2 regions of the Telluria sp. ZB4P36 genome follow, and region 2 is predicted to be linked to the other one. Evidence: predicted binding sites of a transcription regulator. Region 2 holds the regulator's gene; the other holds the start of a gene.
What was found. Region 2 encodes NrdR, which represses ribonucleotide reductase genes. Its sites were predicted from a motif close to CACNANATNTNGTG; they were not measured.
Positions count from the first base shown of each region.

Region 1 (14,601 bases), on a different contig from region 2:
GCGCGGCCTCGACCTGCGCATCCAGCAGACCATCAACCAGATCGTGATCGCCGACGTCGGCGACGGCATCCTGGTGGTGGGCGACGACAGCACGGTCTTCACCGGCAATCCGGCGGCGCGGCGCATGCTGGGTCTGGAGGGCGAGGCGGCCGGCTTCGTGCTCGGCGAGGCGCCGGGCCTGGAGCCGCTGGCGCAGGCCTTCGGCGCCTGGCTGCGCGCGCCGGTCGACGGCGCCTCCTTCGTCACGGTCAAGCCCTACCGGGAAGACGCCGGCCCGCTGCGCGGACGGCGCGACCAGCCGGTGCACCTCAAGCTGCGCTTCGCGCGGGTGGACACGGCCGGGGTGGCGCAGGGGCGCAGCGTGGTGTTCATGCAGGACGTCAGCGCCATCGAAAACCAGGCGCAGCAACTCAAGCTGGCCTCGATGGGCCGCCTTACCGCCAGCATCGCGCACGAGGTGCGCAACCCGCTGTCGGCGATCGGCCACGCCACCGCGCTGCTGGCCGAAGACCTGCATGGCCCGGCCGAGCTGCGGCTGCTGAAGATCGTGGGCGACAACGTGACGCGGGTGAACCGCATGGTCGAGGACATCCTGCAGCTGTCGCGCAAGGTGCAGCCCAACGGCGAGCCGCTGCGGGTGGCGGCCTTCCTGGCCGAGCTGAAGGCCGAATTCTGCGAAACCCATGGGCTGGCGGATGATATAGTTTATATAGGCGACGCCGGGGAGAATACGGTGCGTTTCGATCCGCTGCACCTGCACGAAGTGCTGCTCAACCTGCTCAACAATGCGGTGCGCTATGCCAGCAAGGAAGCCGCCAGCATCCGCATCTTCCCGGCGCGCGACGCCGCCGGCCGCATCGAGCTGCACGTGCAGGACGACGGCCCGGGCATCACGCCGGAAGTGCGCGCCCACCTGTTCGAGCCCTTCTACACGACCTCGAGCAAGGGCACCGGCCTGGGCCTGTACCTGGCGCGCGAGCTGTGCCTGAACAACGAGGCCAAGCTCGATTACGAATACCGCTTCGACGCCACGGCGATGGGGCCGCGCCGCGCCAGCGGGCGCTTCGTGATCAGCTTTTCGCAGCCGGCCTAGCAGGCCGTCTGCCTATATAGAGAGAAAAATACAGAGAAACCCATGACCGCACCCCGCATCCTCGTGGTCGACGACGAAGCCGACCTGCGCGAACTGCTCGAGATCACCCTGCTCAAGATGGGCCTGGACGTTGACAGCGCCGCCACGCTGCGCCAGGCGCGCGGCCTGCTCGAGGAGCACGACTACGCGCTGATCCTGACCGACATGCGCCTGCCGGACGGCCTGGGCCTGGAACTGGTGCGCGAGGTCGCCGCATCGCACAAGGGCACGCCGATCGCCGTCATCACCGCCTACGGCAGCGCCGAGAACGCGGTGGTGGCGCTCAAGGCCGGCGCCTTCGACTACATCTCCAAGCCGGTGGCGCTGGATGCGCTGCGCGTGATGGTGCGTTCGGCCCTGAAGCTGCTTGATGCGCCGGCGGCGCAAGCCGATGGCGCGGCGCCGCCGTCGCGCATGATCGGCAACTCCCCGGCGATGCAGTCGCTGCGCGCCCAGATCGGCCGGCTGGCGCGCTCGAACGCGCCGATCTCGATCACCGGCGAGTCGGGCAGCGGCAAGGAACTCGCCGCGCGCGAGATCCACGCCCAGAGTTCGCGCGCCGGCAAGGCCTTCGTGGCGGTGAACTGCGGCGCGATTCCCGAAACCCTGATGGAGGCCGAGTTCTTCGGCTACCGCAAGGGCGCCTTCACCGGCGCCGCCGAGGAGCGCGACGGCTTCTTCCAGGCGGCCGACGGCGGCACCCTGATGCTGGACGAGGTGGCCGACCTGCCGCTGCCGATGCAGGTCAAGCTGCTGCGCGCGATCCAGGAGCGGCGCGTGCGCAAGATCGGCGCCACCACCGAGGAGCCGGTCGACGTGCGCATCATCAGCGCCACCCACCAGGACCTGGCGCAATGCGTGGAGCAGGGCAGGTTCAGGCAAGACCTGTTCTACCGCCTGAACGTGATCGAGCTGTCGCTGCCGCCGCTGCGCGAACGGATCGACGACCTGGCGCCGCTGGTGGATGCGATCCTGGCGCGCCTGGCCGGGCCCGGACAGGCCACGCTCGGCCCGGGCGTGCTCGAGGCGCTGCGCGCCTATTCCTTCCCCGGCAACATCCGCGAACTGGAGAACGTGCTGGAGCGGGCGCTGGCCTTTGCGAACGACGGCGTGATCGAAGTGGGAGATTTGTCGCTCAAGGCGGCGCGGCCGGGCGAGGCGGCGCCGCGCGAGCCGGCGCCTGCGCCGATGCCGGCAGCGGAACCCGCGCCTGCGCCCGCACTTGCGCCTGCTGCGGTGGAGACGGTGCCCGCATCCAGCATGCTCGGCCCGAACGGCCTGCCCGGCAACCTGCCCGAGTACCTGAGCCAGGTCGAGCGCGACATCATCGGGCGCGCCCTGCAGCAGACCCAGTTCAACCGCACCCAGGCCGCGGCCCTGCTCGGCATCAGCGTGCGCCAGCTGCGCTACCAGATGCAGAAGCTGGAGATCTGCGCGCCGGATGACAGCGCCTGAGGCCGCAGGGCTGTCATCATGTTGTCTTTTCGCCAGTGCAAAATGCACAAGAATGATGCGTCGCGCATTGCGTTGATTACGCTTTACGCAGCGCGGGATGACAAGGTTAGCGCTCACTCACTTCAGACTCCCCGCCGATCCGGCCACGCTTGCTTGTCAAGCCCATGCACCAAAAAAAACGTAAAAAATTAGGAAGTTCTTTACTTGCCGTGACCTGGGTCAGGTACTACAATTAGTCTCATATCAAGATCGAACACTAGATGTAGTGGTAGTGAACCGAAAGCAACGAGGATTTAGGTTCGACTTGAAGCTTGCTCTGCAAGCCACTGATTCAACAGCGATTTCTACCCTGCGTAATCTGGTTGCCTTCAGGCTTACTGGCTGGCAGGGTATCGCTTTGCTTAAAATTTTGTCGGGTTGACAAGTCCGGCTCAAGACAAACGACGGCAGGTACCCGCTGCTCACTGGAGGCTCAATGCAAACAGCACAAGACATTTCGATCAATCCGCACGTCACCCAAGGCGCTACGGCCACGGCCACGCCCGCAGAGATCGTCGCACGCGGTGACTACCGGGTTATCCGCCGCAACGGCGCCGTAGTCGCTTTCGAGCCGCACAAGATCTCGGTCGCCATGACCAAGGCCTTCCTCGCCGTCGCCGGCGGGCAGGGCGCTGCCTCGGCCCGCATCCGCGAGCTGGTGGAACAGCTGACCGGCAACGTGGTGGCCGCCCTGGTGCGCCGCCAGCCGAACGGCGGCACCTTCCACATCGAAGACGTGCAGGACCAGGTCGAACTGTCGCTGATGCGCTCGGGCGAGCATGACGTCGCGCGCGAATACGTGCTGTACCGCGCCAAGCGCATGGAAGAGCGCAAGGCCGCCAAGGAAGCCGCCGGCGGCACCGCCGTGGCCGCGCCGCAGATCCACGTGGTCGACGGCGGCCAGCGCCGCGCGCTGGACGTGAACGACGTCTACGCCCTCGTCAACGCCGCCTGCTCGGGCCTGGAAAAGCACGTCGACGCCGACGCCATCGTCGCCGAGACCCTGAAGAACCTGTACGACGGCGTGCCGGTCGAAGAGCTGCACAAGTCGGCCATCCTGGCCGCCCGCGCCCTGATGGAAAAAGACCCGGCCTACAGCCAGGTCACCGCACGCATCCTGCTGCACACGATCCGCAAGGAAGTCTTCGGCAAGGAAGTGCCGCAAGCCGGCGCCGCCGCCGAGTACGTCACTTACTTCCCGCAGTACATCGCCAAAGGCATCCAGAACGAACTGCTGGACGAAGCGCTGGGCACCTACGACCTCGAGCGCCTGGCCAAGGCCATCGTTGCCGACCGCGACCTGCAGTTTGGCTACATCGGCCTGCAGACCCTGTACGACCGTTACTTCCTGCACGTGCGCGAAACCCGCATCGAAATGCCGCAGGCCTTCTACATGCGCGTCGCGATGGGCCTGGCCCTGCGCGAAGCCGACCGCGAAGCGCGCGCCATCGAGTTCTACAACCTGCTGTCGTCCTTCGACTTCATGAGCTCGACCCCGACCCTGTTCAACTCGGGTACCCGCCGCTCGCAGCTGTCCTCGTGCTACCTGACCACCGTCGGCGACGACCTGGAAGGCATCTACGACGCGATTAAAGAAAACGCGCTGCTGTCGAAGTTCGCCGGCGGCCTGGGCAACGACTGGACCCCGGTCCGCGCACTCGGTTCGCGCATCAAGGGCACCAACGGCAAGTCGCAGGGCGTGGTCCCGTTCCTGAAAGTGGTGAACGACACCGCCGTGGCGGTGAACCAGGGCGGCAAGCGCAAGGGCGCGGTCTGCGCCTACCTGGAAACCTGGCACATGGACATCGAGGAATTCCTCGACCTGCGCAAGAACACCGGCGACGACCGCCGCCGCACCCACGACATGAATACCGCGAACTGGATTCCGGACCTGTTCATGAAGCGCGTGATGGAAAAGGGCCACTGGAGCCTGTTCTCGCCGAGCGAAACCCCGGACCTGCACGACAAGGTCGGCAAGGCCTTCGAAGAAGCGTACGTCGCCTACGAAGCCAAGGCCGCCCGCGGCGAAATGACCGTGTACAAGAAGATCGAAGCGCTCGACCTGTGGCGCAAGATGCTGTCGATGCTGTTCGAGACCGGCCACCCGTGGATCACCTTCAAGGATCCATGCAACATCCGCTCGCCGCAGCAGCACGTGGGCGTGGTGCACTCGTCGAACCTGTGCACCGAGATCACGCTGAACACCAGCGCCGACGAGATCGCCGTCTGCAACCTGGGCTCGGTGAACCTGCCGCAGCACATGAAGGGCGACGGCCTGGATCACGCCAAGCTGCAGAAGACCATCCGCACCGCGATGCGCATGCTGGACAACGTCATCGACATCAACTACTACGCCGTGGACAAGGCGCGCAACTCGAACATGCGCCACCGTCCGGTGGGCATGGGCGTCATGGGCCACCAGGACTGCCTGCACATGATGCGCGTGCCCTTCGCCTCGGAAAAAGCCGTGCAGTTCGCCGACACCTCGATGGAAGCCGTCTGCTACTACGCCTACCTGGCCTCGACCGAGCTGGCCGAAGAGCGCGGCCGCTACGAGTCGTACGAAGGTTCGCTGTGGGACCGCGGCATCCTGCCGCAGGACTCGATCAAGCTGCTGGCGGAAGAGCGCGGCGGCTACCTGGAGCAGGACACCAGCGAGACCATGGACTGGACCCCGGTGCGCGAGCGTATTAAGCAGTTCGGCATGCGTAACTCGAACTGCGTGGCGATCGCCCCGACCGCGACCATCTCGAACATCATCGGCGTGTCGGCCTGCATCGAGCCGACCTTCCAGAACCTGTACGTGAAGTCGAACCTGTCGGGCGAATTCACCGAGATCAACTCCTACCTGGTGCGCGACCTGAAGGCGCGCGACCTGTGGGACGAAGTGATGATCGCCGACCTGAAGTACTTCGACGGTTCGCTGAGCAAGATCGACCGCGTGCCGCAAGACCTGCGCGACATCTACGCCACCGCCTTCGAAGTCGAGCCGAAGTGGCTGGTCGAACAGGCTTCGCGCCGCCAGAAGTGGATCGACCAGGCCCAGTCGCTGAACATCTACATGGCCGGCGCCTCGGGCAAGAAGCTGGACGAGACCTATAAACTGGCCTGGCTGCGCGGCCTGAAGACCACCTACTACCTGCGCACCATCGCCGCAACGCACATGGAGAAGTCGACCACCCGCACCGGCGCACTGAACGCCGTCTCGGTCTCGGGCGGCCTGACGGGCGGCCACGCTGCTCCGGCAGCGGCTCCAGCGGCAGCAGCTCCGGCAGCAGCAGACGTGGTGGAAGGCGCCGCCTGCTACCTGCGTCCGGGCGACGCCGGCTTCGACGAGTGCGAGGCTTGCCAATAAGCTGCCAATAAGCTGCCAGTAATCGGCAAATGAGGAGCAAGCCAGCCGCGAAGCTGGCTTGCACCGTTAACTTTAAAACCGTCGTTCCGGCGAAGGCCGGAACCCAAGTTCGCCAGCATGCTGCTGCCGCTTGCGGGTCGCCAAAGACCGACGAATATCAAACATTACCCGTGACCTCAAGCGCATTTCCCGCGACGAGGTCCCGACAGAAGGATTGAAGACATGCTCTCTTGGGACGACGAACAAACCACCGCGCCGGCACCGCGCGCACCGCAAACCAGCCTTGACGCCGCAGCTCCCGCCGCCGAAGTCGCCAAGCGCGTCAACGCCGACGACAAGCGCATCATCAACGGCCAGACCGACGTCAACCAGCTGGTGCCGTTCAAGTACAAGTGGGCATGGGACAAGTACCTGGCCGGCTGCGCGAATCACTGGATGCCGCAGGAAGTGAACATGCAGCGCGACATCGAGCTGTGGAAGAGCCCGAACGGCCTGTCGGAAGACGAGCGCCGCCTGGTCAAGCGCAACCTCGGCTTCTTCGTCACCGCCGACTCGCTGGCCGCCAACAACATCGTGCTGGGCACCTACCGCCACATCACCGCGCCGGAATGCCGCCAGTACCTGCTGCGCCAGGCCTTCGAAGAAGCGATCCACACCCACGCCTACCAGTACATCGTCGAGTCGCTGGGCCTGGACGAGCGCGAGATCTTCAACGCCTACAACGAGATCGCGTCGATCCACGACAAGGACCAGTTCCTGATCCCGTTCATCAACGTGCTGACCGACCCGGAATTCAAGACCGGCACCCTGGAGACCGACCAGCAGCTGCTGAAGTCGATCATCGTCTTCGCCTGCCTGATGGAAGGCCTGTTCTTCTACGTCGGCTTCACCCAGATCCTGGCACTCGGCCGCCAGAACAAGATGACCGGCGCCGCCGAGCAGTACCAGTACATCCTGCGTGACGAGTCGATGCACGTGAACTTCGGCATCGACCTGATCAACACGATCAAGATGGAAAACCCGCAGCTGTGGACCCCGGCCTTCCGTGAAGAGCTGAAGGCCCTGTTCCTGCAGGCCGTCGAACTCGAGTACCGCTACGCCGAAGACACGATGCCGCGCGGCGTGCTGGGCCTGAACGCCCCGATGTTCAAGGGCTACCTGCGCTTCATCGCCAACCGCCGCGCCGTGCAGATCGGCCTGGAGCCGCTGTTCCCGAACGAAGAGAACCCGTTCCCGTGGATGAGCGAGATGATCGACCTGAAGAAGGAGCGTAACTTCTTCGAGACCCGCGTGACCGAGTACCAGACCGGCGGTGCGCTGAGCTGGGATTAATTATAAATAATAATTATCTTTCGAAAAGCAACTAAAGCCTGATGACCCTCATCAGGCTTTTTTTATGCTCTTAGCATATTAGCGGCGACCAATAAGTTGAATGTAGATCTCTGCAGAAGGTCGCCGGCCTGCTGACTGAGTAGGCTTAAGGATTAAGTTCTAGCTAAAGCAAGGTATGTCAATAAATAGATTTTCAAGGAGCGGGCATGAGTAACAGCGGACTTGCAATTGGTAAAAACGGAATGTCGCTTGGGTTTGATGCTCCTTTATGGAATTATCTACGCACTTGTCAGCAGGAGAGTGTTAGGTCGGCAATTCTATATTCTCGCACGCCAATTACTGCTTTGTCTCCTCAGTCATGCCTTGTAAGCTTGCCAACAGGTGCAGGAAAGTCGGGAGTTATCGCCGTCTTATCTCATCTAGTTAAGCAGGAAAAAATTTTGGTGCTCTGTCATAGAAGAGCAGTATGCAATCAACTAAAAACCGATATTGCAGGAGCGTTCTTAGACCGATCAGGAACATCTATTCCCCGAAAAGATGTTTATTCTGATGTAACTTCCACATCTGCTGACGGAATATATGTAACAACTTTTCAAAAGCTCATGTCCCTTGATGCAGCCGCGCTTGCAGCACTGAGAGCAAACATTGACCTTATCATCATTGATGAAGGACATTCTGAGCCATCTCCAGTTTGGCGCACCCTCGTAAGAGGGTCGTTAGCGCATAAAGTTGTCATAACTGCTACTCCTTATCGGAATGATCTTTTTCAATTTGATATATCAGCAACTTCTAGCTATATATATACGTTTGCTCAAGCATTAGAGGATCAGATACTATCAGAGCCGAATTGGGAGTCTGGTAACGAGCAGGAGTGCGTGCAAAAGATACTCGATTTCTTACAATCAAATCCGGATTTGAAGTGTATTGTAAAATGTAAGACATTTGAAGATGTTGATCGATATTTCACCAAGTTTTCCGCGTACGTTCCAACTCTTGCTATACATGAGAGATATGTAAATGATCCACGTCAAGACGTAAAAACTTCAGTTCCAAAAAACGTTTCAAAAGATAAGTATAAGGTCTTGGTTCACCAACATAAGCTTGATGAGGGGATTGATATTCCTGAGGCTAAGTTGCTACTGTTGACATATCCGGTTGGAAGCGGTCGAGAACTCGTGCAAACGGTTGGTAGAGTTGTACGAAAGTATCAGGATTTCACACCGCTAGTTTTAGAAATCTCTAATAACTCAAATTTTTCTATGTGGTCGAGCTACCGAGAGTTCGATTTGTCTTTAAGGTCACAAAAGGGCGTTGAGAAATTTCTAGCGTCATTAAATACCGCAAAGCTCATTGAGCTCTATTTAGACGCATTTCCAACACATAGTTATCACGAAAGCCGATTTGTTGAAAAATTTGATTTAAATGATTTTGATCCAGACACTGCCCTTAGTATTCCAACAGCGTCGGTCTGCTTCTTCAAATTCAAGCCTGAGTTTGTAATTGAAAAAGCAGCGGATACGTTATATTGGCGCTCCGCAAATCAAGGCGAACTTAGCAAAGTATTCAAATCAACCTCGACAAAAATAATTTTGGTTCTTTCGATTTCATTCCGGAAATCACGATTTCTATTAAATGAATTATTTTTCGAGCCATCTCTGGAGCTAACTCTTCTTCGGGAGTTAGAAAACTCTGTTGTTGCAGTGTTCGACAGTCGTGGCCGTTCATTTTCTTTTGATCCTGAATTACACATTGATTCGCCGTTGAAGCAAGAGCAATTGCTTAAAGTAATGACGCTGGGTGCATCTGTAAGACCTAAAGAAGCTAGTACCCGGTCGATAAGCTCTGCTTATAAGCGTCCAGAATCAATGCATATAAAAGGTAAAAACCTAGACAATCTGGGCGGGCAACAGCAATTTTCATCTTATCGTATGTCTACGATCAAGTGCGACACCTTAGACAATTTAGGTGAAAAGTCTGGCAGTTATTATGTCGGGGTCGATTCAGGGCGAATTTCCGATCAAAAGGATCGGAATTTCAGTTTGGCCGATTTGGATGAGTGGTTCAAAATAATCGAAAAATGTCTCGAGTCGAATGCAGAAGTCGATAGCAGGGTAATGCGAGCATTCGCTAAACCTATTGCGGTCGATATCTCGATGGTAGCTGACTCACTGATTTTGGATTTGACTGGTGAGCAGGCGCCCGTAGAAATAACTGTCAATGGGCACAGCTTTAGTTTGGATAATGATTTTATATTTTATGAATACCGCTCCGGCTTCTTGTTGAACGCGGCTATTCCGGATTCGAAAATCATTCTTAGTCTTAAGGCGGAGGCTCCGTATATAGAACTTAATTGTGCATTTTCTGTTGAGTTCACCTCGGCAAGTGATGAAGACGATTTTTGTAAATTTCTAACAAAATGTTTGCATAAAATCTTATTCCGAAACGGCGTGGCCTACTCAGGTGGGAGGTTTTTCGAGATGAATCTTCCAACCCATAAAGGCTTCTCCGTAGCGAATTCTGAACTTGCTGGGGTAATTATCCCTTTTCCAGAGTTGCTTAAGTCTGACTTGACTGAGAAAGGCGATCTACACGGCGTTATTCAAACATCCAATGATGAGTTTTCTTATGATTCCGTATTTTATCTTATTGATAAACTCAAGAACTGCTCAAATCCGAGTGCGACAGTTGCTGATCTCGGACCATTTTACCCGTATGTTGGCGCAGTAGACTACATTCTTTGCTCAGATATGGGGACTGAACCAGCTGACTTCATATTGACTTCGCCCGAGAAATTAATCTATGTCCATGTGAAATGCGGTACGTCGGCTCAGAGGCCACAATCATCGGCAGGTGCACTTGCAGAAGTTGGCTCTCAAGCTACCAAGAATCTCGAAATGTTGGTTACTAGGGATAAGAATCTAAAAGCTGGGAACTGGGCGCAACTTTTAACTGAATGGCCTACGTCAAATTCTGTCCAAAAATTGCCCAATAGGATAAGGCTATATGCAAAAGCGAGATTCGATGGTTCAGTAACTCCAGTTGAGCCGGCGCTAGAAAAATTGTGGAATATTTTGGCTATGCGTCGGAGGAATATCGGTGTTCGTAAGGAAATATGGATCGTGGCAGCAAATAGTTTTTCGGTTTCGGACTTCGAGAATCAAATGACTTTAGGTGCTAAAGCCAGACCGGAATCACTTCAAGCGTATCAGTTGGTGCAAGGGTGGATCGCTGCAGCTGCTGATTTGGATGCTGAGTTAAAAATATTTGCGTCGCCATAATTTTATGCCCATTATTGATGTCAACCAAGGTAAATTTTATTAATCGAATTACTTTACCGAAAACGACTGAATTATGAAAGTGCAACATCTTGAAGCATTCATATTCGAATAAAGGTCGGCATTTCTTCATTGAATTGGTACTTTGACATAATCACGCGCAAGTCAATTACCTGCGTGGCGGTAGCCGCAACTTGGCGCATTGTAAACTGGCTAAAAGTGGTCAAGTTTCGAATCAGTAATGATGAGTGATTCTTTTCGCAAACGAAAGAACCTATTATGACTTTTCAAAACCAGGTTGAATTACTTTCCACTCTAGAGTCCCGCTTTGTGAAGAACATGCACCGGCACCAAGGGCTCACATGGGCAGAAACTCGGGTTAAGTTGGACGCGAACCTAGCAGTATTGATGTCGCTAGCAGCGATGGAGGCAAGCGGCGGCGAACCGGACGTCATTGGCCGCGACGAAGAGAGCGGCGCCCTGGTCTTCTGCGACTGCTCCCCCGAGACCCCGCAAGGGCGCCGCAGCATCTGTTACGACCGCGCCGCCCTGGATGCGCGCAAGGAAAACAAGCCGCGCGGCTGTGCGGAGGAGATGGCTGCCGACATCGGCATCACGCTGCTGACGGAAGACCAGTACCGCGCCTTGCAAGAGCTGGGCGAATTCGACCGCAAGACCTCCAGCTGGATCGCCACACCGTCGGATGTGCGTGCGCTAGGCGGAGCGCTGTTCTGCGACCGCCGCTACGGCCGGGTATTCACCTACCACAACGGCGCTGAATCGTATTACGCGGCGCGCGGCTTCCGCGGCCTGCTGACGGTCTGATGCAATAGGCGGCGCAGGCGGCCGAGTTGTCCTATGATGACGGACTGTCCAGTCCGAATAACAGGAGAACTCCCTTTGCACGCCAAGACCCTGACGCTGCATGCAGCGCTGCTCGCCAGCCTGGCGGCGCTGCCCGCCGTCCATGCCGCGCCCCAGATCAGCCCCGGCCAGACCACCTTCCAGAACAACTGCGCCAGCTGCCACAGCGTCGACCCGACCCTGTCCTCGCGCGCCGGCCCCGGCCTGTTCCGCGTCCTCGGCCGCAAGGCGGCCGGCGTCCCCGGCTATAACTATTCACAGGCCCTGATCAAGGCAGGCACCGCTGGCAAGACCTGGACCCGCCAGGAACTGGACGTCTTCCTCGCCGATCCGGCGAAGAACGTCCCCGGCACCACGATGCCGGTCGGCGTGCCGGACAAGCAGACCCGCGCCGCCCTGGTCGACTACCTGGCCAGCCTGCAAGGTCCCGCCACCGCCGCGGCAGCGGCGCCTGCAAAGGCCGCCACGCCGGCCGACCGAAATGGCTCCTGGGACGACAACCAGCCCGGCCGCATCCACCACATCAAGGCCAGCGACATGCCGCCGCCCTTCGCCACGAGCAGTGCCGGCAACGGCCCGCGCGTCGAGGCGCGTCCGAACGGCAGCATGCCGACCGTCCCGCGGGGTTTCACGGTCAGCGTCTTTGCCAGCGATGCCGACAAGCCGCGCCTGCCGCTGCGCGCGCCGAACGGCGACATCTTTCTGGCTGCCACCGCCAAGGGCGAGATCAAAGTGCTGCGCGCGAAGGATGGCCAGCAGACTGCCACGCCCGAAGTTTTCGCCAGCGGCTTGAATCGGCCCTACGGCATGGCCTTCTGGCCGTCGGGCGCGAACCCGCAATACCTGTACGTCGCCAACGTCAATGCGATCGTGCGCATCCCTTACCGCAACGGCGACCTGATGGCGCGCGCCACGCCGGAGACCGTGGTGGCCCAGCTGTCCGAGACCAGCGGCGGCCACACCACCCGCAGCCTGGTGTTCTCCAACGACGACAAGACCATGCTGCTGTCGATCGGCTCGGCCACCAACGTGGCGACCGAGATCGGTCCCCAGCCGCCCGAGCCGCTCGCGCAATGGGAAGCGAAGCACGGTGTCGGGGCCAGCTGGGGCGTGGAGACCGACCGCGCCACCGTCATGGCCTTCGACCCGGACGGCAAGAACCGCCGCACCTATGCCACCGGCCTGCGCAACTGCGTCGGCATGCTGGTCTACCCGGGCAGCGGCGACGTGATGTGCACCGTGAACGAACGCGACGCGCTGGGCGACAACCTGCCGCCGGATTACCTCACCCGCGTGAAGCAGGGCGGTTTCTACGGCTGGCCGTGGTACTACATCGGCGACAACGAAGACCCGCGCCTGAAGGGCCAGCGCCCCGACCTGAAGGGCAAGAGCATCGTGCCGGACGTGCTGATCCAGTCGCACTCGGCGCCGCTCGGCATGGCGGTCTACCAGGCGCCGAAGGGCGCGCAGCACGCCTTCCCGAAGGAGTACGAGGGCGACGTGTTCGTGGCCCTGCACGGTTCCTGGAACCGCGGCGTGCGTACCGGCTACAAGGTGGTGCGCGTCTTCATGAAGAATGGCGTGCCGACCGGCCAGTACCAGGACTTCATGAGCGGCATGGTGCTGAGCGACCGCGAGGTCTGGGGCCGCCCGGCCGGCGTCGCGGTGGCGGCGGATGGCGCGCTGCTGGTGGTCGACGATGCCGGCGGCACCGTCTGGCGCATCGCGCCGCAGCGCTGAAGCCTCCCGTCAAACCCGCTGCAAGGCGGGTTTTTTCATTGTTGAGCTCGGTCATCATCCGGAAGTGGCGCCGACACTAAGCCAGGCGGATGACCCACGACGGAGAACAGCGATGAATGTCCGGGAAACCCCGCGTGCCGTCGAATGGGAATTCGCCCAGTCGACCTATGCGGCCGTGCTGGCCGATGTACCCGCCGCGCTGTTCTCCCACTGGGCGCGCACTGCGCACGAAGAATTCCCCGGCGTCCCGCGCGACGCCGCCTTCTTTGCCCTGTCGGCCGAAGGTTTGATGATGTTCTTCGATTGCGTGGCCGCCGCCGGCAAGGCCTGCGCGCTGCCTTCGCGCGCGGCGGACTCGGTCTGGCATGCCTGGAACCGCATGGATGCGGCCGGCCTCGAGCGCTTTTGCATCCGCCATTTCGGCGGCGGCATCCCCTATCTCGAACGGGCGCGCATGAGGGAAGGGGAGATGGAGCGGGCGCTCGCGGTGTGCCTGGTGCAGGCCCGCCGGCGCGCGTCGCAGCCTGCCGCCGGCAGCCACCTTCCGCGGCTGTTCCCGCTGGACAGCCAGCTGGGCATGCCGTGCGGCGTCGGCTACCGGATCATCGGTGGACTGGTCGCCTGCTGCTTGCTGGACGAGCTGGGGAACCTCGAGGACAAGCTCAGCTTCCCGGCCGACCTGACGCCGCATGCGCTCTACTTCGCCGGCCTGGTCAGTGAAACCGAATACGATGAAGCCGCGCGCCTGGGGCCGGCTGCCGTCAGATGAAGTGCCTGAGCGAAATCTTCAGCAGGACCGCGAACTCGTCGAGGTCGATCGCCTTGGAGATGTAGTTCGACGCGCCCAGCAGCGAGGCGCGCACCCGGTCCGATTCCACCGGCAGGGCGGTCAGCACGACGGCCGGGATGGCTTGCAGGCAGGGGGAAGAGCGGATGTGCTTCAACACGCCGAAGCCATCGACCTTCGGCAGGCGCACGTCCAGCAGGATCAATCCGAATTTTCCTGCCGTGCCGGCGGCCTCGGCGCCGCGCAACAGCGCCAGCGCTTCATCGCCGTCATGGACGTGGACCACGGGATTGTGGATGCCGCAGCGCCGCAGCGCGTGGACAGTCAGTTCGGCGTCCAGGGGGCGGTCTTCGATCAGCAGGATGTTGTCGGACATAAGCCGAAAATAGTAGCCTTACTGACAAAACCGCCGCGCACAATTGATGAGACTGGAGCGCGTTCACGCCTGCGCCATGCCTCGGTCGATGCCACTATCATGGTCCCGACCAGCCGGCAGAACCGCCGCGCCGCGGACGGGCCGGGCCACAGGAGAGCGCATGCCCGACAGCTTCGCCCTGCATTACATCCCCGAATCCTATTCCGTGGCCGGCCAGAAGCTGATGGGCCGCCAGTCGGCCGGTGT
Region 1 covers NZ_JCASIE010000004.1:88,756-103,356, reverse strand. Annotated here, with positions in the region: gene AC56LK_RS08055 (sensor histidine kinase) at 1-1,093, shown strand, start outside; gene AC56LK_RS08050 (sigma-54-dependent transcriptional regulator) at 1,136-2,587, shown strand; gene AC56LK_RS08045 (ribonucleoside-diphosphate reductase subunit alpha) at 3,063-5,981, shown strand; gene AC56LK_RS08040 (ribonucleotide-diphosphate reductase subunit beta) at 6,204-7,313, shown strand; gene AC56LK_RS08035 (DEAD/DEAH box helicase) at 7,520-10,591, shown strand; gene AC56LK_RS08030 (DUF4256 domain-containing protein) at 10,868-11,413, shown strand; gene AC56LK_RS08025 (PQQ-dependent sugar dehydrogenase) at 11,489-13,192, shown strand; gene AC56LK_RS08020 (hypothetical protein) at 13,305-13,961, shown strand; gene AC56LK_RS08015 (response regulator) at 13,954-14,355, opposite strand; gene AC56LK_RS08010 (glycosyltransferase family 4 protein) at 14,516-14,601, shown strand, end outside.
Region 1: a site for NrdR is predicted at 2,842-2,855, ahead of AC56LK_RS08045 (ribonucleoside-diphosphate reductase subunit alpha). Genes of this name have one in related genera too.

Region 2 (14,601 bases):
GCGGGTGGCGCTGGGCTTCGGCCTGGCCGCGCTGGTCGGCATCCCGCTGGGCTTCATGATCGGCCGGGTGGCCTTTGTGGGCCGCATGTTCGCGCCCATCATCAGCCTGCTCAAGCCGGTGTCGCCGCTGGCCTGGCTGCCGATCGGCCTGCTGGTGTTCAAGTCGGCCGACCCGGCCGCGATCTGGTCGATCTTCATCTGCTCGATCTGGCCGATGGTCATCAATACCGCGGTCGGCGTGCAGCGCGTGCCGCAGGACTACATGAACGTGGCGCGGGTGCTGAACCTGACCGAATGGAAGGTCTTGACCAAGATCCTGCTGCCCTCGGCACTGCCTTACATCCTCACCGGGGTGCGCCTGGCGATCGGCACGGCCTGGCTGGTCATCGTGGCGGCCGAAATGCTCACCGGTGGGGTCGGCATCGGCTTCTGGGTGTGGGACGAGTGGAACAACCTGAACGTCTCGCACATCATCATCGCGATCGTCATCATCGGCGTGGTCGGCCTGCTGCTGGAGCAGGCGCTGGTGGCCCTGGCCCGTGCGCTGACCCACGAACAAACGGCCAACTGAAGGAGGAACGAGCATGAACCATCCGAATCCGAAGTTCATCGACATCAGCGGCGTGGAGATGGCCTTCCACACCAAGAAGGGCGTGTTCCAGGCGCTGCAGGGCATCGACCTGGCCGTGCGCAAGGGCGAGTTCATCACCCTGATCGGCCACTCGGGCTGCGGCAAGTCGACCCTGCTCAACCTGATCGCCGGCCTCCTGAAGCCGACCGAGGGCGTGCTGCTGTGCGCCAACCGCGAGATTGCCGGGCCCTCGCCGGAGCGGGCCGTGGTGTTCCAGAACCACTCGCTGCTGCCCTGGCTGACCTGCTACGAGAACATCCATCTGGGAGTGGAACGGGTTTTCGGCGGGCTTGAATCGCGCGCCCAGCTGCGCCAGCGTACCCAGGATGCACTGGCCCTGGTGGGGCTCGCCAGTGCCGAAGGCAAGCGCCCGCATGAGATCTCGGGCGGCATGAAGCAGCGCGTCGGCATCGCCCGCGCGCTGGCGATGGAGCCGAAGGTGCTGTTGATGGACGAACCCTTCGGCGCCCTCGATGCCCTGACCCGTGCCCACCTGCAGGACGAGTTGCTCAAGATCGTCGCGGCCACCAAATCGACCGTGGTGATGGTCACGCATGACGTGGACGAGGCGGTGCTGCTGTCGGACCGGATCGTCATGCTGACCAACGGGCCGGCCGCGACCATCGGCGAGATCGTCGAGGTCGAGCTGGAGCGGCCGCGCGACCGGGTGGCGCTGGCCCAGGATGCACGCTATACCGAGCATCGCAGGGCGGTGCTGGAGTTCCTGTACCGGAAGCAGGCGCATCCGGCGGCGCAGGCGGCCTGAAAACAAAAACGCCAACCCGAAGGTTGGCGTTTTCTTGAAACTTGGTAGGCCGTGCGGGATTCGAACCTGCGACCAACGGATTAAAAGTCCGCTGCTCTACCAGCTGAGCTAACGACCCGAAAGAAGCGAGATTATAGGCTGGGCCGCGTTCGCTGTCAAATGCTTCACGACACCATGGCGCAGCTCAAGTTCATTTCAGCGAGGCCAGGCGATCCTTGGCGGTCTTGGCCGCGCTCGACTCGGGATACTTCGACACCAGCTGCTGCAGCGCCTTCTTGGCGTTCTTGCTGTCCTTCAGCAGGGCATAGCTGCTGCCGATGTTCAGCATCGCATCCGGCACCTTGGGGCTGCTGGCGTAGGTCGTGGTCAGCACTTCCTGGGCGGCGATGGCCTTCTTGTAGTCGCCCAGCGCGAACCAGGCGTTGCCGAGCCAATACTGCGCGTTGGCGGCATAGGCCGAATCCGGGTAGCGGCGCACGAAGTCCTGCAGGGCGGCGCTGGCGCCCTTGTAGTCGCCGGTCTGGAACAGGGCGGTGGCGCTGTCGTAGGCGCTCTTCTCGGACGGCAGCACCTGGGCGACCTGGCCGTCCACGGTTTCCTGCTGCGGCTCGATCTTCTTGATGCGGGCGTCGAGGTCGGCGTACAGCTGCTTCTGGCTTTCCTGGGCGCGGGCGATCTGGTTGGCCAGTACTTCGATCTGGCCGCGCAGGCGCGAGATTTCCTGCATGGTCTGCTCGTGCTGGTTCAGCATGTCGAGCTGGACGGTCTTGTCCGACTTGGCCTCGATCTGGGCCTTCAGCTCGCGGGCAACGGCGTCGACCTTGGCGCGCAGCTCGAGGATGGCCTTGCGCGCTTCGTCGTCGTCGAGCAGGCCGGCGGAGGCCTGCAGCGGCATCCAGGCTGCCAGGATCAGGCAGGCAAGACGGGACGGGGACAGTTTCATCATAGTGTTTTCCGGTTGCAGAGTAAAAACGGGGCGGATGCAGTCTGCACTGCTGTCCGCCCCGCTGTCAATCAGCCGAGTCTTAAAACTGTCAGCTTGATTGCTGGAAGATTACTGGTAAACGATGTCCGCGCGGCGGTTTTCAGCCCATGCAGCTTCGTCGCTACCGGTGGCCTTCGGCTTTTCTTCGCCCAGCGAGACGGCTTCCATCTGGTTGTCCGACACGCCCAGCGAGGACATCGCACGGCGGACGGCTTCGGCACGCTTCTGGCCCAGGGCCAGGTTGTACTCGGTGCCGCCGCGTTCGTCGGTATTGCCCTGGATCAGGACCTTGCGGCCGGTGTTCTTGGTCAGGTAGCCCGAGTGGTTGGCGACGACCGGCTTGCCGTCTTCGCGCACGACGAAGCTGTCGTAGTCGAAGTAGACGCTGCGATTGGCGAGCTCGCCTTTCGGATCGTTCAGCGGATCGACGCTGCCGGTTTCGACCGGACGGATTTCGCGTGCCGGCTCAGCCGGTGCCGCGGTCGGGGTCGGGGTCTTTTCGACGACCGGGGTCTCTTGCAGTTTGGTCGACGAGCAAGCGGTCAGCAGGACGGCCGAAGCGATGAGGGCTACTTTCTGGAAGTTGCGCATGGTTTTTCTCCTTGTCTATTAAAGATTTACTGCTATTTACTTCATGAAGGGACCCCAGCTGGGCTCCCGAATGTTTCCCGCATTGGTGGTCAAGCGCTGCTTCACCCGTCCATCCACCGAGACCACGGCGAGCGAGACACGCCCGCCGCCTTTGGTCGCATACATGATGTACTTGCCGTTAGGCGAAAAACTCGGTTCGGTGGCCCCTTCGGCCAGGCGCAGCTCCTGGCCGCTGGCCAGGTCCATCGCGTAGAGAGAAAAACCGCCGCCACGCTGGGAAATCCAGGCCAGTGTCTTGCCGTCCGAAGACACGCGCGGGCTGATGTTGTAATTGCCGTTGAAGGTCACACGGGTCGGATTGCCGCCGGCGACGCTCATCTTGTAGACCTGCGGACCGCCGCTGCGGTCGCTGGTGAAGTAAATGGTCTGGCCGTCGGCCGAGAACTGTGGCTCGGTATCGATCGACGGGCTGTTGGTCAGGCGGCGGTGGCCGGTGCCGTCCGAGTTCACGGTGTAGATTTCGGTATTGCCGTCCTTCGACAGGGCCACGGCCAGGGTGCGGCCGTCCGGCGACCAGGCGGGCGCCGAATTGTTGCCCTTCAGGTTGGAGATCACGTTGCGGCGGCCGGTCATCAGGTCTTGCAGGTAGACCACCGGCTTGCGGTCTTCCATCGAGACGTAGGCGACCTTGGTGCCGTCCGGCGCCCAGGCCGGCGAGATGATCGGTTCGCGGCCGCGCGCGGCCACGACTTCGTTCTCGCCGTCGGCGTCGGCCACGGCCAGGGTGTAGTTGCGGCCGGCGCGGTCTTCCTTGACGTAGGCGATGCGGGTCGAGAAGATGCCGCGCACGCCGGTCAGCTTTTCGTAGACGTCGTCGGCGATGCGGTGGGCCTGCAGGCGGATGTACTTCGGCTGCACTTCGCCGCCCAGCTGCGAGATCTGCCCGCCCTTGACGGTGTCGTGCAGCTCGTAGCGCACCGCGAAGCGGCCGTCCGGACCGCGCGACACGCTGCCGACCACCAGGGCGTCGGCGCCGCTGGCGCGGAAGGCGGCCAGGTCGACGCTGGCGCTGTCGCTGATCGTCTGGCCGGCGTCGATGACCTTGAATACGCCGCTGCGCTCGAGGTCGGCGCGGATGATGTCGGACACGTCGGCCGGGGCCAGGCCTTCGTCGGCGAAGGCGGCGACCGCGACCGGGATCTGGTTGCTGCCGACACCGGCGATCTCGACCTTGATCTGGGCTTGCGTCGCCGTCCCCATCAGCAGGGTGGCGCTAAACAGCAGGTAATGGAGTTTTTTCATAGTCTGTCTTCAGTAGCGATCAGTCGTAGTCTTTCATCGAGAAGTTGACGTCGAGCGTGCGCTCCACCGTGCCGTCTTTCTTCTTCGGGAGCGGGGATGCCTTTTTGATACCATTTTCCACTGCTCTGTCAAACTCAGGCACACCGCTGCTTTTCACCAGGCGCACCGACATGATTTCTCCGGTCGGCAATTGCTCGACCTTGAAAATGGCCTTCGGATTGCCCGGCATCGTGGTGCTGCCGCCATAGGCGGTATTGCTCTTGATCGCGGCGGTGATCGCGGCCACGTAGCCGCTGTCGGCCTTCGGCGCGGTCGATTTCTCGGCGGTGCCCGTGGTGCCCATGGCGCCTGCCATGCGCTTCAGGTCTTCCTGGCGGTACTTCTCGAGCTTGGCAGCTTCGGCCTTCTCGGCTTTTTCCTTGGCCGCCTTCTCAGCGGCCAGTTTGTCAGCCTTTTTCTTATCAGCTTCCTTCTTGGCGGCCAAGTCCTTCGCTTTTTGTTCGTCGTCTTTCTTCTTTTTCTCGGCGAGGTCCTTCAAGCGCGCTTCTTCCTTCTTGCGCTCGCGTTCCTTCTGCTCGGCCAGTGCTTTTTCCTTGCGCTCTTTCTCGCGCTGCAAATTGATATCCGGCGGCGTCGGCGCAGGGCGTTCCACGGGCGGCGGTTCTACCGGACGCGGCGGCGGAGCGGGCTCGGGTTCGGGTTCCGGCTCGGGGGCGGGCGGGGGAGGGAGGGTCGGCGCGGCGGCGCTCTGGACCGACATGTCCCAGACTTCGGCCTCGACCGCAACGGGTTCGTTGCTCTGCCAGCTGATGCCGAACCACAGGAAGCCGATCAGGACGGCGTGCACGGCCACTGCCAGCAGGAAGGCTGGCATGCGGCTCGGTTCTGGCGGCACCTGGTAGGGCGCGCCGGCGGTAGCAGGCTGAGGGGCGGGCTTCAATGCGGCTGACATATCACTTGGTGGCAAGTCCCACCCGGTTGATACCCATCTTCTTCGCTTCCGAAATCAGCTGGATCACGTCATCGTATTTGCTGTCGCGGTCGCCTTCGATCAAGACCGGGTAGTCCGGATTTTCCTCGTGCAGGGCGCGCAGGCGTTCGAGCAGGGCGGTGCGGTCGGCCACTTCTTCCGACGCCATCTTCTGCTTGCCGCCGACGCCGATCGACAGCTTGCTGTCCGGCTGGACCGAGATCCGGATATAGGTGTCCGGCGGCAGCGCCGACTTTTCGGCGCTCGGCAGGTTGACGACGCTCGGCGCCTCGTTCGCCGGCACCGCCATGAAGATGATGAGCAGCACCAGCATCACGTCGATGTAGGGCACGACGTTGATCTCGGATTTGAACTTGCGTTTGCGTCCGCCGCGCAGGCTGCTGCTGGAAAAGGCCATCCTGTCCTCCGTCTCAGCGCGCCTGGCGCTGCAGGATGTTCGAGAATTCTTCGACGAAGCTCTCGAAGCGGATCGCCAGGCGGTCGATGTCGTGGGTGAAGCGGTTGTACGCCACCACCGCCGGGATCGCTGCGAACAGGCCGATCGCGGTGGCGATCAGGGCTTCTGCGATGCCGGGCGCGACCACTGCCAGCGTCGCCTGCTGCACGCTGGCCAGGCCGCGGAAGGAATTCATGATGCCCCACACGGTGCCGAGCAGGCCGATGTAGGGCGAGACCGAACCGACCGAGGCCAGGAAGTTCAGGTGGATGTCGAGGGCGTCGAGTTCGCGCTGGAAGGCGGCGCGCATGGCGCGGCGCGAGCCGTCCAGCACCGGACCCATGTCGGCGACGTCGCGCGCGGCCTGCTTGCCCTTGATGAATTCGCCCATGCCGGATTCGAAGATGCGCGCCAGCGGACCGCTCTGGTCGCGCTGGGCGCTGGCGCTCTGGTGCAGGGTGTGCAGGTTGCCGCCGGCCCAGAAGCTGCGCTCGAACTGCTCGGTCTGGCTGCGTGCTGCGCGCAGGGCGAAGACCTTGCGGAAAATATAGGTCCAGCTCACGATCGACAGGATCAGCAACAGGGCCATGATCAACTGCACCAGCGGGTGGGCGTTGAAGATCAGGGCGGTCAACGAAAGGTCTGGGGTCTCGGTCATCGGTAAGGCTTCTGTTGTCGGATTATTCAGGCGCTCGTTTACGCGGCGCGCATTTTATCAGCAGCATGGTCTGGAAGCGAACGTGGCCGCATGGTGGCGATGTCGACACAGCCGACCTTGACGCTGGCACTGGTCAGCAGCAGCTCGCCTTTCCAGGCCTGCTGGGCGAACTGGACCGATGCGCGGCCGAGCTTTTCGACCGTGGTGCGGATGGTCAGCACGTCGTCCAGGCGAGCCGGCGCATGGTAGTCCAGGGAGGCACTCTTGACGACGAAAGCGGTGCCGTCCGCGTCCAGCAATTCCTGCTGGCCGACGCCGGCCGCACGCAGCCACTCGGTGCGCGCACGTTCGAAGAATTTCAGGTAATTGGCGTAAAACACGATGCCACCGGCGTCGGTATCTTCGTAATAGACCCTGACTGTCCAGTCAAAAGCTGAAGGCATTTCCCCTGCCATTAATTTTAAATAGGAAACATTTTACGCGATTTTGCCCTCCCTATGTACGCTTGCGAACATAGGACAGGGAAAAGGTCGGGCCTGCCTTTCGCTAAAGGCAGCTACGGTGCGCAGTAGTAGACGTGAAACATAGCCGAAAGGCCAATTACTGTAACACTTTCTCACAATTGCAGAGCGCGCGATTCGGGTGGTACATCCGGGGCGGTAAATACAGTGGAAATCAGCTGCGCTTGATCGTGAACGGCGAGAAGCCCTGGCAGGTCGGCATCAGCTCGATGCTGTTGACGTTGACGTGCGCCGGCAGGGTCGCGATCCAGTATGCCGTGTTCGCGATGTCCTCCGCCGTGAGCGGCTGCGTGCCTTCATACACCTTGGCCGCCGCCGCGTCGTCGCCCTTGAAGCGCACGTTCGAGAACTCGGTGCCGCCGCACAGGCCCGGCGCCAGGTTGGTCGCGCGCACCCCGGTGCCGACCAGGTCGGCGCGCAGGTTCAGGGTGAACTGCTCGACGAAGGCCTTGGTCGCGCCATACACGTTGCCGCCCGGGTAAGGGTAATGGCCCGCCACCGAACCCAGGTTGATCACCAGGCCGTTGCCGCGTGCCACCATCGCCGGCAGCAAGACGCGGGTCATGGTCACCAGGCCCTGGCAGTTGGTGGCGATCATGGTGTCCCAGTCTTCCAGCGGCACTTCGTGGGCCGGCTTGGTGTTCAGCGCCAGGCCGGCATTGTTGATGAGCACGTCGATGTCGCGCCAGCCTTCCGGCAGGCCGGCCAGGGCAGCCTCGATCGAGGCCCGGCTGGTGACGTCCAGCGTGACCGGCAGGGCGGCGTCGCCCAGCTCGCGCGCCAGTTCGGCGAGGCGCTCGGTGCGGCGCGCGGCCAGGATGGCGCGGTGGCCGTTGCGGACGAAAACGCGCGCCATCGCGGCGCCGAAGCCGGCCGAAGCGCCGGTGATGAAGACGATCATGGTGAGTCCTGAGGGCGGTGGATCTGAAAATTGTAGCCGAAATGGCCACAAGTCTGCTGGCGCCGGTTTGCCAGGCTGCGAGCTTGTTAAGAAGACAGCTGTTTCCTTGCCCTAAGGGGCCCGGATCACATACAATCATTTCATTTACGTCTCACGTAACTGGCGAAACGCCGTGCGCCCAAGACATTGTAGGGCACTGGCAAAAGGTGGGCACCCACCGGGGAACGTGAGATGTCACCCGCCGTTCGCCTGGGCAGCCACCGACTGGTACGTGTCGTATCGGGAGGGTGCCTGCGCGCCTGCCGGTCCCGCCCGATTCAACGCTGCCCGTTGCCTGGTATTTCTCTCGATTGGAGTTTTACATGTTTGCAAAAGATCATACGCTCGCCAATATCGACCCGGAACTGTGGGATGCCATCCAAAAAGAAAACGTTCGCCAGCAAGACCACATCGAACTGATCGCTTCCGAGAACTACACCTCGCCGGCCGTGATGGAAGCGCAGGGCTCGCAGCTGACCAACAAGTACGCCGAAGGCTATCCGGGCAAGCGCTATTACGGCGGTTGCGAATACGTCGACGTCGCCGAGCAGCTGGCGATCGACCGCCTGAAGCAACTGTTCGGCGCCGAAGCCGCCAACGTGCAGCCGAACTCGGGCTCGCAGGCCAACCAGGGCGTGTTCTTCGCCATGCTCAAGCCGGGCGACACCATCATGGGCATGTCGCTGGCCGAAGGCGGCCACCTGACCCACGGCATGGCGCTGAACATGTCGGGCAAATGGTTCAACGTCGTCTCGTACGGCCTGACCGAGCAGGAAGACATCGACTACGAGGCCATGGAACGCCTGGCGCGCGAGCACAAGCCGAAGATGATCATCGCCGGCGCCTCCGCCTTCGCGCTGCGCATCGACTTCGAGCGCTTCGCCCGCATCGCCAAGGAAGTCGGCGCCTATTTCATGGTCGACATGGCCCACTACGCCGGCCTGATCGCCGCCGGCGAATACCCGAACCCGGTGCCGCACGCCGACTTCGTCACCTCGACCACGCACAAGTCGCTGCGCGGCCCGCGCGGCGGCATCATCCTGATGAAGGCCGAGTACGAGAAGCAGATCAATTCCGCGATCTTCCCGGGCATCCAGGGCGGTCCGCTGATGCACGTCATCGCCGGCAAGGCCGTGGCCTTCAAGGAAGCGCTGTCGCCCGAGTTCAAGGAATACCAGAAGCAGGTGGTCAAGAACGCCGCCGCCCTGGCCAACACCCTGACCGAGCGCGGCCTGCGCATCGTTTCGGGCCGTACCGAGTCGCACGTGATGCTGGTCGACCTGCGTTCGAAAGGCCTGACCGGCAAGGAAGCGGAAGCAATCCTGGGCCAGGCACACATGACCTGCAACAAGAACGGCATCCCGAACGACCCGCAGAAGCCTTTCGTCACCTCGGGCATCCGCCTCGGCAGCCCGGCCTTCACCACCCGCGGCTTCAAGGAAGAAGACGCGGTCAAGGTGGGCCACCTGATCGCCGACGTGCTGGACAACCCGCACGACGCCGCGACCATCGAGCGCGTCAAGGCGGAAGTGAAGCTGCTGACCGACAAGTATCCGGTCTACGCGAAGTAAGGGTTTTCACCAGCAGCCCGGCGCCCCATGAAATGTCCTTTCTGCCAGCATGAAGATACCCAGGTCCTCGACACCCGCGTGTCCGAGGAAGGGGACGCCATCCGCCGGCGCCGGCGCTGCGCGAAGTGCGACAAGCGCTTCACCACCTACGAGCGCATCGAGCTGTCGATGCCGATCATCGTCAAGAAGAACGGCAGCCGCACCGAGTTCTCGTCCAACAAGCTGCGCGGCAGCCTGATGCTGGCGCTGCGCAAGCGCCCGGTCGCCGCCGAAGCCATCGACACCGCGGTCGCCACCATCGAGGAAAAGCTCCTGACCAGCGGCCGCCGCGAGGTGGACACCGGCTACGTCGGCGAGCTGGTGATGCAGGAACTCAAGCGGCTCGACAAGATCGCCTACATCCGCTTCGCCTCCGTCTACAAGAACTTCGAAGACCTGGCCGAGTTCCAGGAAGCGCTGGCCGAAGTCGGCCATCCTCGCAAGTAAACGTCCACTCCCAGCAGTTCCCCTGACACGATTGCGCCAGCTCACGGCTGGCCGGCGCTCGCCTGATAACTTCGCAGCTCGCAGTCGACCGGGAGGGCATGTGAGGGCAAAAATGGGGGGATTCACGCTGGCCGAGGTGCTGGTCGCGCTGTTCGTGCTGGCCATCGGCATCGTCGGCGCCGGGGCAACCCAGCTGACAGCCGAACGCACGCGCCAGCAATCGGCGCTGATGTCCGAAGCGGCGCAGCTGGCGGCGTCGCTGGCGGCGCGCATGCAGGTCAATCCTGCGGTCGCCGGCCTGCCCGACGGCGCCAATCCCTATCTCGCCTTCGCCTATGACGCGGCCGGCGGCCCGCCCGCAGCCGGCATGGGCTGCTACGGCGGCGCCGGCTGCACGCCGGCCCAGCTGGCCGAGTCCGACCTGCACGACATCCGCCAGGCGCTGCACGTCCAGTTCCCGCGCGGCCGCATCGCCGTGTGCCGCGACGGCTCGCCCTGGGACAGCGCCACCCGCCGCTTCCGCTGGAGCTGCGACGGCAACGCCGACGCGCTGCCGGTCGTCAAGCTGGGCTGGCAGGGAACGGGCGATGCACCCGGCTACGTGGCGGTGCTCCGATGATGGTCCAACGAGGCATGTCGCTGGTCGAGCTGCTGGTCGCCATGACGGTCGGCCTGGGCGTGCTGCTCGGCGCGGCCGGCCTGTTCATCTGGGCCAACCGGGCCTTTGCCGCCCAGCTGGAGACGGCCGCGATGGACGACGCCGGACGCTATGCCCTGGAAGCGATCGCCAGGGCGGTGCGGCAGGCCGCGGCCGCCGACTGGGAAGGCGCCGCTACCGGACCGGAACTGGGTGCGCCGGCGCGCCTGGCCGGGCTCGACGCCAGCAGCGTGCACCGGACCGGCTTCGGCATCGACGACGCATCCGCCGCTGCCGCCGATGTGGTGAACGGCAGCGACGTGCTGGCAGTCCGTTTCCCGGGCACGGGAGCGGCGCCGAATGGCGACGGCACCAGCCTCGATTGCGCCGGCTTCAGCGTGCACCGCGACGAGGAAGGCTGGAGCATCTTCTACGTCGCCCGCAACGCCCAGGGCGATGCCGAGCTGCGCTGCAAATACCGGGGCGCCGGCGCCTGGTCGGCAGATGCGGTGGTCGGCGCGGTCGACAGCTTCCAGGTGCTGTACGGCCTCGACACAGATGCCGACGGGGCGCCGGAGCGCTACGTCAACGCCAGGGCCCTGGCCGGACTGGACGCGGGACTCGCGCTCGCCGGCGCGACCGCCGCCGAGCGCGCGGCGGACCTGCGCCGGCGCACCCACTGGAAGAAGATCGTGAGCGTACGGGTGGCGCTGTTGCTGCATGGTCCGGTCAGCCGGCTGGGGACGGCGGGCGATACCGTCTACGCGCTGTTCGGGCGCGGCTACGGCGAGCCGGCCGGCGCGGACGATGCCGGCACGCGCCTGCGCGAGGCGGCCCTGTCCGCCGGCGCAGCGCCGCGTTACCGCAAGGTATTCGGCACCACCATCGCGCTGCCGGCGCGCATGCGCTGAGGGCGCGATGACGGCATCTACCCGGCCTTCCCGGCATGGCAAGGAGCAGCGTGGCGTCGCGCTGCTGACCGCGCTGCTGCTGATGCTGGCGGTCCTGATGACCAGCATTGCCGCGGCGCGCACGGCGATCAGCGGTGCGCGTGCCGCCGGGCACGAGCGCGACCGGATGCTGGCCTTGCAGGGCGCGATGGCCGCGCTGGCGGACGCCGAACACGACATCGAAGGCTTGAGCGACCCCGCGTCGGCGCGCGCCGCCGCCTTGGCGAACGGGACCGCGGCGGCCTTCGCGGGCGGCTGCCGTGGCGGCGCCCCCTATGAGGGCCTGTGCGAACACGCCCCGGACGCCGGCACCATCCTGGCCGCACTGGCGGACGAGGACGGGCCGGCGGTCGCCCTCGGCAGCTTCACGGGCGCCCAGATCCCGGCAGGCGAGGGCGGACTGGCGGCCCGGGCGCCGCGCTACCTCATCGAGCGCATGCCGTCGGCATCCGGAGCGCTGCTGTACCGGGTGAGCGCGCTCGGCTTCGGCAGTGCGGCGGCGACCCAGGTGGTGCTGCAGGCCTATTACCTGAAGCTGCCCGCCGCCGCTACACCGGGTCGGCCGGCGGCGCCGGGCAGCCCGGGCGGACCCGGCATCCGCGTCGGCTGGCGCGAAATCGGCAATTGGCGGGAGAGAAGATGAGGACACACCGCGGGTTCACCCTGGTCGAGCTGCTGGTCGTGCTGGCGATCGTCTCGATCCTGACGGCCTTCGCCTACCCGAACTATGCGCGCCACGTGGTCAGGAGCCGGCGTGTCCAGGCGCAGCTGGCGCTGGTCGATACCATGCAGAAGCAGGAACAGTACCGCGCGCTGCACCATACCTATGCCGCCTTCTCCGCGGCGTCCACGGATGCCGACAGCCGCCAGTTCCGCTGGTGGATCGGTGCGCAGCCGGGCGACAGCGCCTACGAGCTCGACGGACGGGCCTGCGAGGGGCAGCCCATCAGCCAGTGCATCGAACTGCGCGCCCGGCCGGGAACCGCGAACGTCGACAGCGGTTTCAGCGATCCCGACTGCGGCGTGCTGCGTCTTGCCAGCAGCGGGGCGCAGGGCGCGAGCGGGGCGGCGCCGCGCTGTTGGCCATGAGGCCCAGCCCACCCAAGGGCGCCACGCTGGCCGAACTGGCCGTGGTGCTCGCCGTTGCCGCCTTGCTGTTTGCGGTGGCCGCGCCGGACTTGGGGGCGCTGGTGCGCGCCCAGCAGCTGAAAGCCGCCTCCGGCGAACTGCGCGACGCGATCCTGCATGCCCGGGCGCAAGCCATCGCCCGCCAGGAACAGGTCAAGCTGATGCCGCGCGACCCACTGGGCGCCGACTGGGCGCAGGGCTGGACGGTGTTCATCGACCGCGACGGCGACCGCCTGCCGGGAGCGCCTGACGAGGTGCTGGCCGTCCACGGGCCCTTGCCGCAAGGCTTGCGGGTCGGCTTTTCCTTCACCAGCTCAGCGCCGCCCCGGTACATCGCCTACAATGGCGCCGGGCGCAGCTGCAGCGATACCAGCAGCGCCGCGGCGCGCCTCGGCACCCTGTCGCTGTTCCACGGCGGGCAGACCCGCCGTATTAAAATCAATATGCTCGGGCGCGTACGGCTGTGCAATCCGGCGCGCGACGCGGGCTGCGAGGGCAGCGCAGCGCCGCCCTGAACTGGACAGCGGAACGGAACATTTTGGCACACGACACGGCACAGATCCTCAACGATACCGACGGCATGGCGCTGGCACTCGCCTGGGCCGCGAAAGGCATGTTCATCACGGCGCCGAATCCCCGGATCGGCTGCGTGATCGTGCGCGACGGCGTCGTCATCGGCGCCGGCCACACCCAGCCTGCCGGCCAGGCCCATGCCGAGATCCAGGCGTTGCGCGACGCCCAGGCGCGCGGCAACGATGTCCGCGGCGCCACCGCCTACGTCACGCTGGAACCGTGCAGCCATTACGGGCGCACGCCACCCTGCTCGAACGCGCTGGTGCAGGCGGGCCTCAGGCGCGTGGTGGCGGCCATGACCGACCCCAACCCGCTGGTCGCCGGGCGCGGCCTGGCCCAGCTGGAGGCGGCCGGCATCGCCGTGACCTCGGGCGTGCTGGCCGACCAGGCCCATGAACTCAACATCGGCTTCTTCTCGCGCATGCGGCGCGGCCTGCCCTGGGTGCGCCTGAAGGTCGCGGCCAGCCTGGACGGCGCCACCGCGCTGACCGGGGGCGAGAGCCAGTGGATCACCGGGGCCGAGGCGCGCGCCGACGGCCATGCCTGGCGCGCCCGTGCGCAGGTGATCCTGACCGGTATCGGCACGGTCAAGGCCGACGACCCGCAACTGAACGTGCGCGGCGTCGATACGCCCATGCAGCCGCGCCGCGTGATCGTCGACAGCCGGCTCGACATACCGCTTGCGGCGCGCATCCTGCAGGGCGAGCCGTGCTGGATCGTGGCCGCCGTCGAGCTGCCCGAGAAAGCTGCGGCGCTGCGCGCGGCCGGACATGAAGTCCTGGCGCTGCCGAATGCCCGGGGCAAGGTCGACCTGCCGGCCCTGATGCGTGAACTGGGGCGCCGCGCGATCAATGAAGTGCACGTGGAAGCCGGGTCGAAACTGAATGCCTCGCTGGTGCGCGAAGGCTGCGTCGACGAGCTGCTGGTCTACCTGGCCCCGAACCTGATCGGGCCGGGGCAGGGCATGTTCGAGCTGCCGCCGCTGGCGCGCCTGGCCGACAAGCGCCGCCTGCGCTTCCACGACCTGGCCCGCGTCGGCGACGACATCCGGATCCTGGCCCGCTTCATCCAACCTGACACCAACACTGAGGAATAAGCTCGTATGTTTACTGGAATCGTCGCCGCCGTCGGCAACATCACCTCGGTCACCCCCCTGGAGGGTGGCTCGTTCGCGGGCGTGCGCCTGGAAGTCGACGCCGGCCCGCTGGCGCTGGCCGACGTCGCCCTGGGCGACTCGATCGCCATCAACGGCGCCTGTATGACCGTGGTCGCCAAGACCGACAAGGCCTTCACCGTGGACGTCTCGCGCGAAAGCCTGAACAAGACCGTGGGCCTGGAAGCCAGCGGCGAAGTCAACCTGGAAAAGGCATTGACCCTGGCCGAGCGCCTGGGCGGTCACCTGGTATCCGGCCACGTCGACGGACTGGGTGTGGTG
Region 2 covers NZ_JCASIE010000015.1:100,595-115,195, forward strand. Annotated here, with positions in the region: gene ntrB (nitrate ABC transporter permease) at 1-571, shown strand, start outside; gene AC56LK_RS18640 (ABC transporter ATP-binding protein) at 585-1,397, shown strand; tRNA gene AC56LK_RS18645 (tRNA-Lys) at 1,440-1,515, opposite strand; gene ybgF (tol-pal system protein YbgF) at 1,588-2,343, opposite strand; gene pal (peptidoglycan-associated lipoprotein Pal) at 2,452-2,973, opposite strand; gene tolB (Tol-Pal system beta propeller repeat protein TolB) at 3,010-4,275, opposite strand; gene tolA (cell envelope integrity protein TolA) at 4,295-5,149, opposite strand; gene AC56LK_RS18670 (biopolymer transporter ExbD) at 5,229-5,663, opposite strand; gene tolQ (protein TolQ) at 5,677-6,360, opposite strand; gene ybgC (tol-pal system-associated acyl-CoA thioesterase) at 6,399-6,803, opposite strand; gene AC56LK_RS18685 (SDR family oxidoreductase) at 7,036-7,782, opposite strand; ZMP/ZTP riboswitch at 7,928-8,044, shown strand; gene glyA (serine hydroxymethyltransferase) at 8,145-9,392, shown strand; gene nrdR (transcriptional regulator NrdR) at 9,420-9,878, shown strand; gene pilV (type IV pilus modification protein PilV) at 9,991-10,497, shown strand; gene AC56LK_RS18705 (PilW family protein) at 10,494-11,426, shown strand; gene AC56LK_RS18710 (pilus assembly PilX family protein) at 11,434-12,108, shown strand; gene AC56LK_RS18715 (type IV pilin protein) at 12,105-12,554, shown strand; gene AC56LK_RS18720 (GspH/FimT family protein) at 12,551-13,108, shown strand; gene ribD (bifunctional diaminohydroxyphosphoribosylaminopyrimidine deaminase/5-amino-6-(5-phosphoribosylamino)uracil reductase RibD) at 13,174-14,262, shown strand; gene AC56LK_RS18730 (riboflavin synthase) at 14,269-14,601, shown strand, end outside.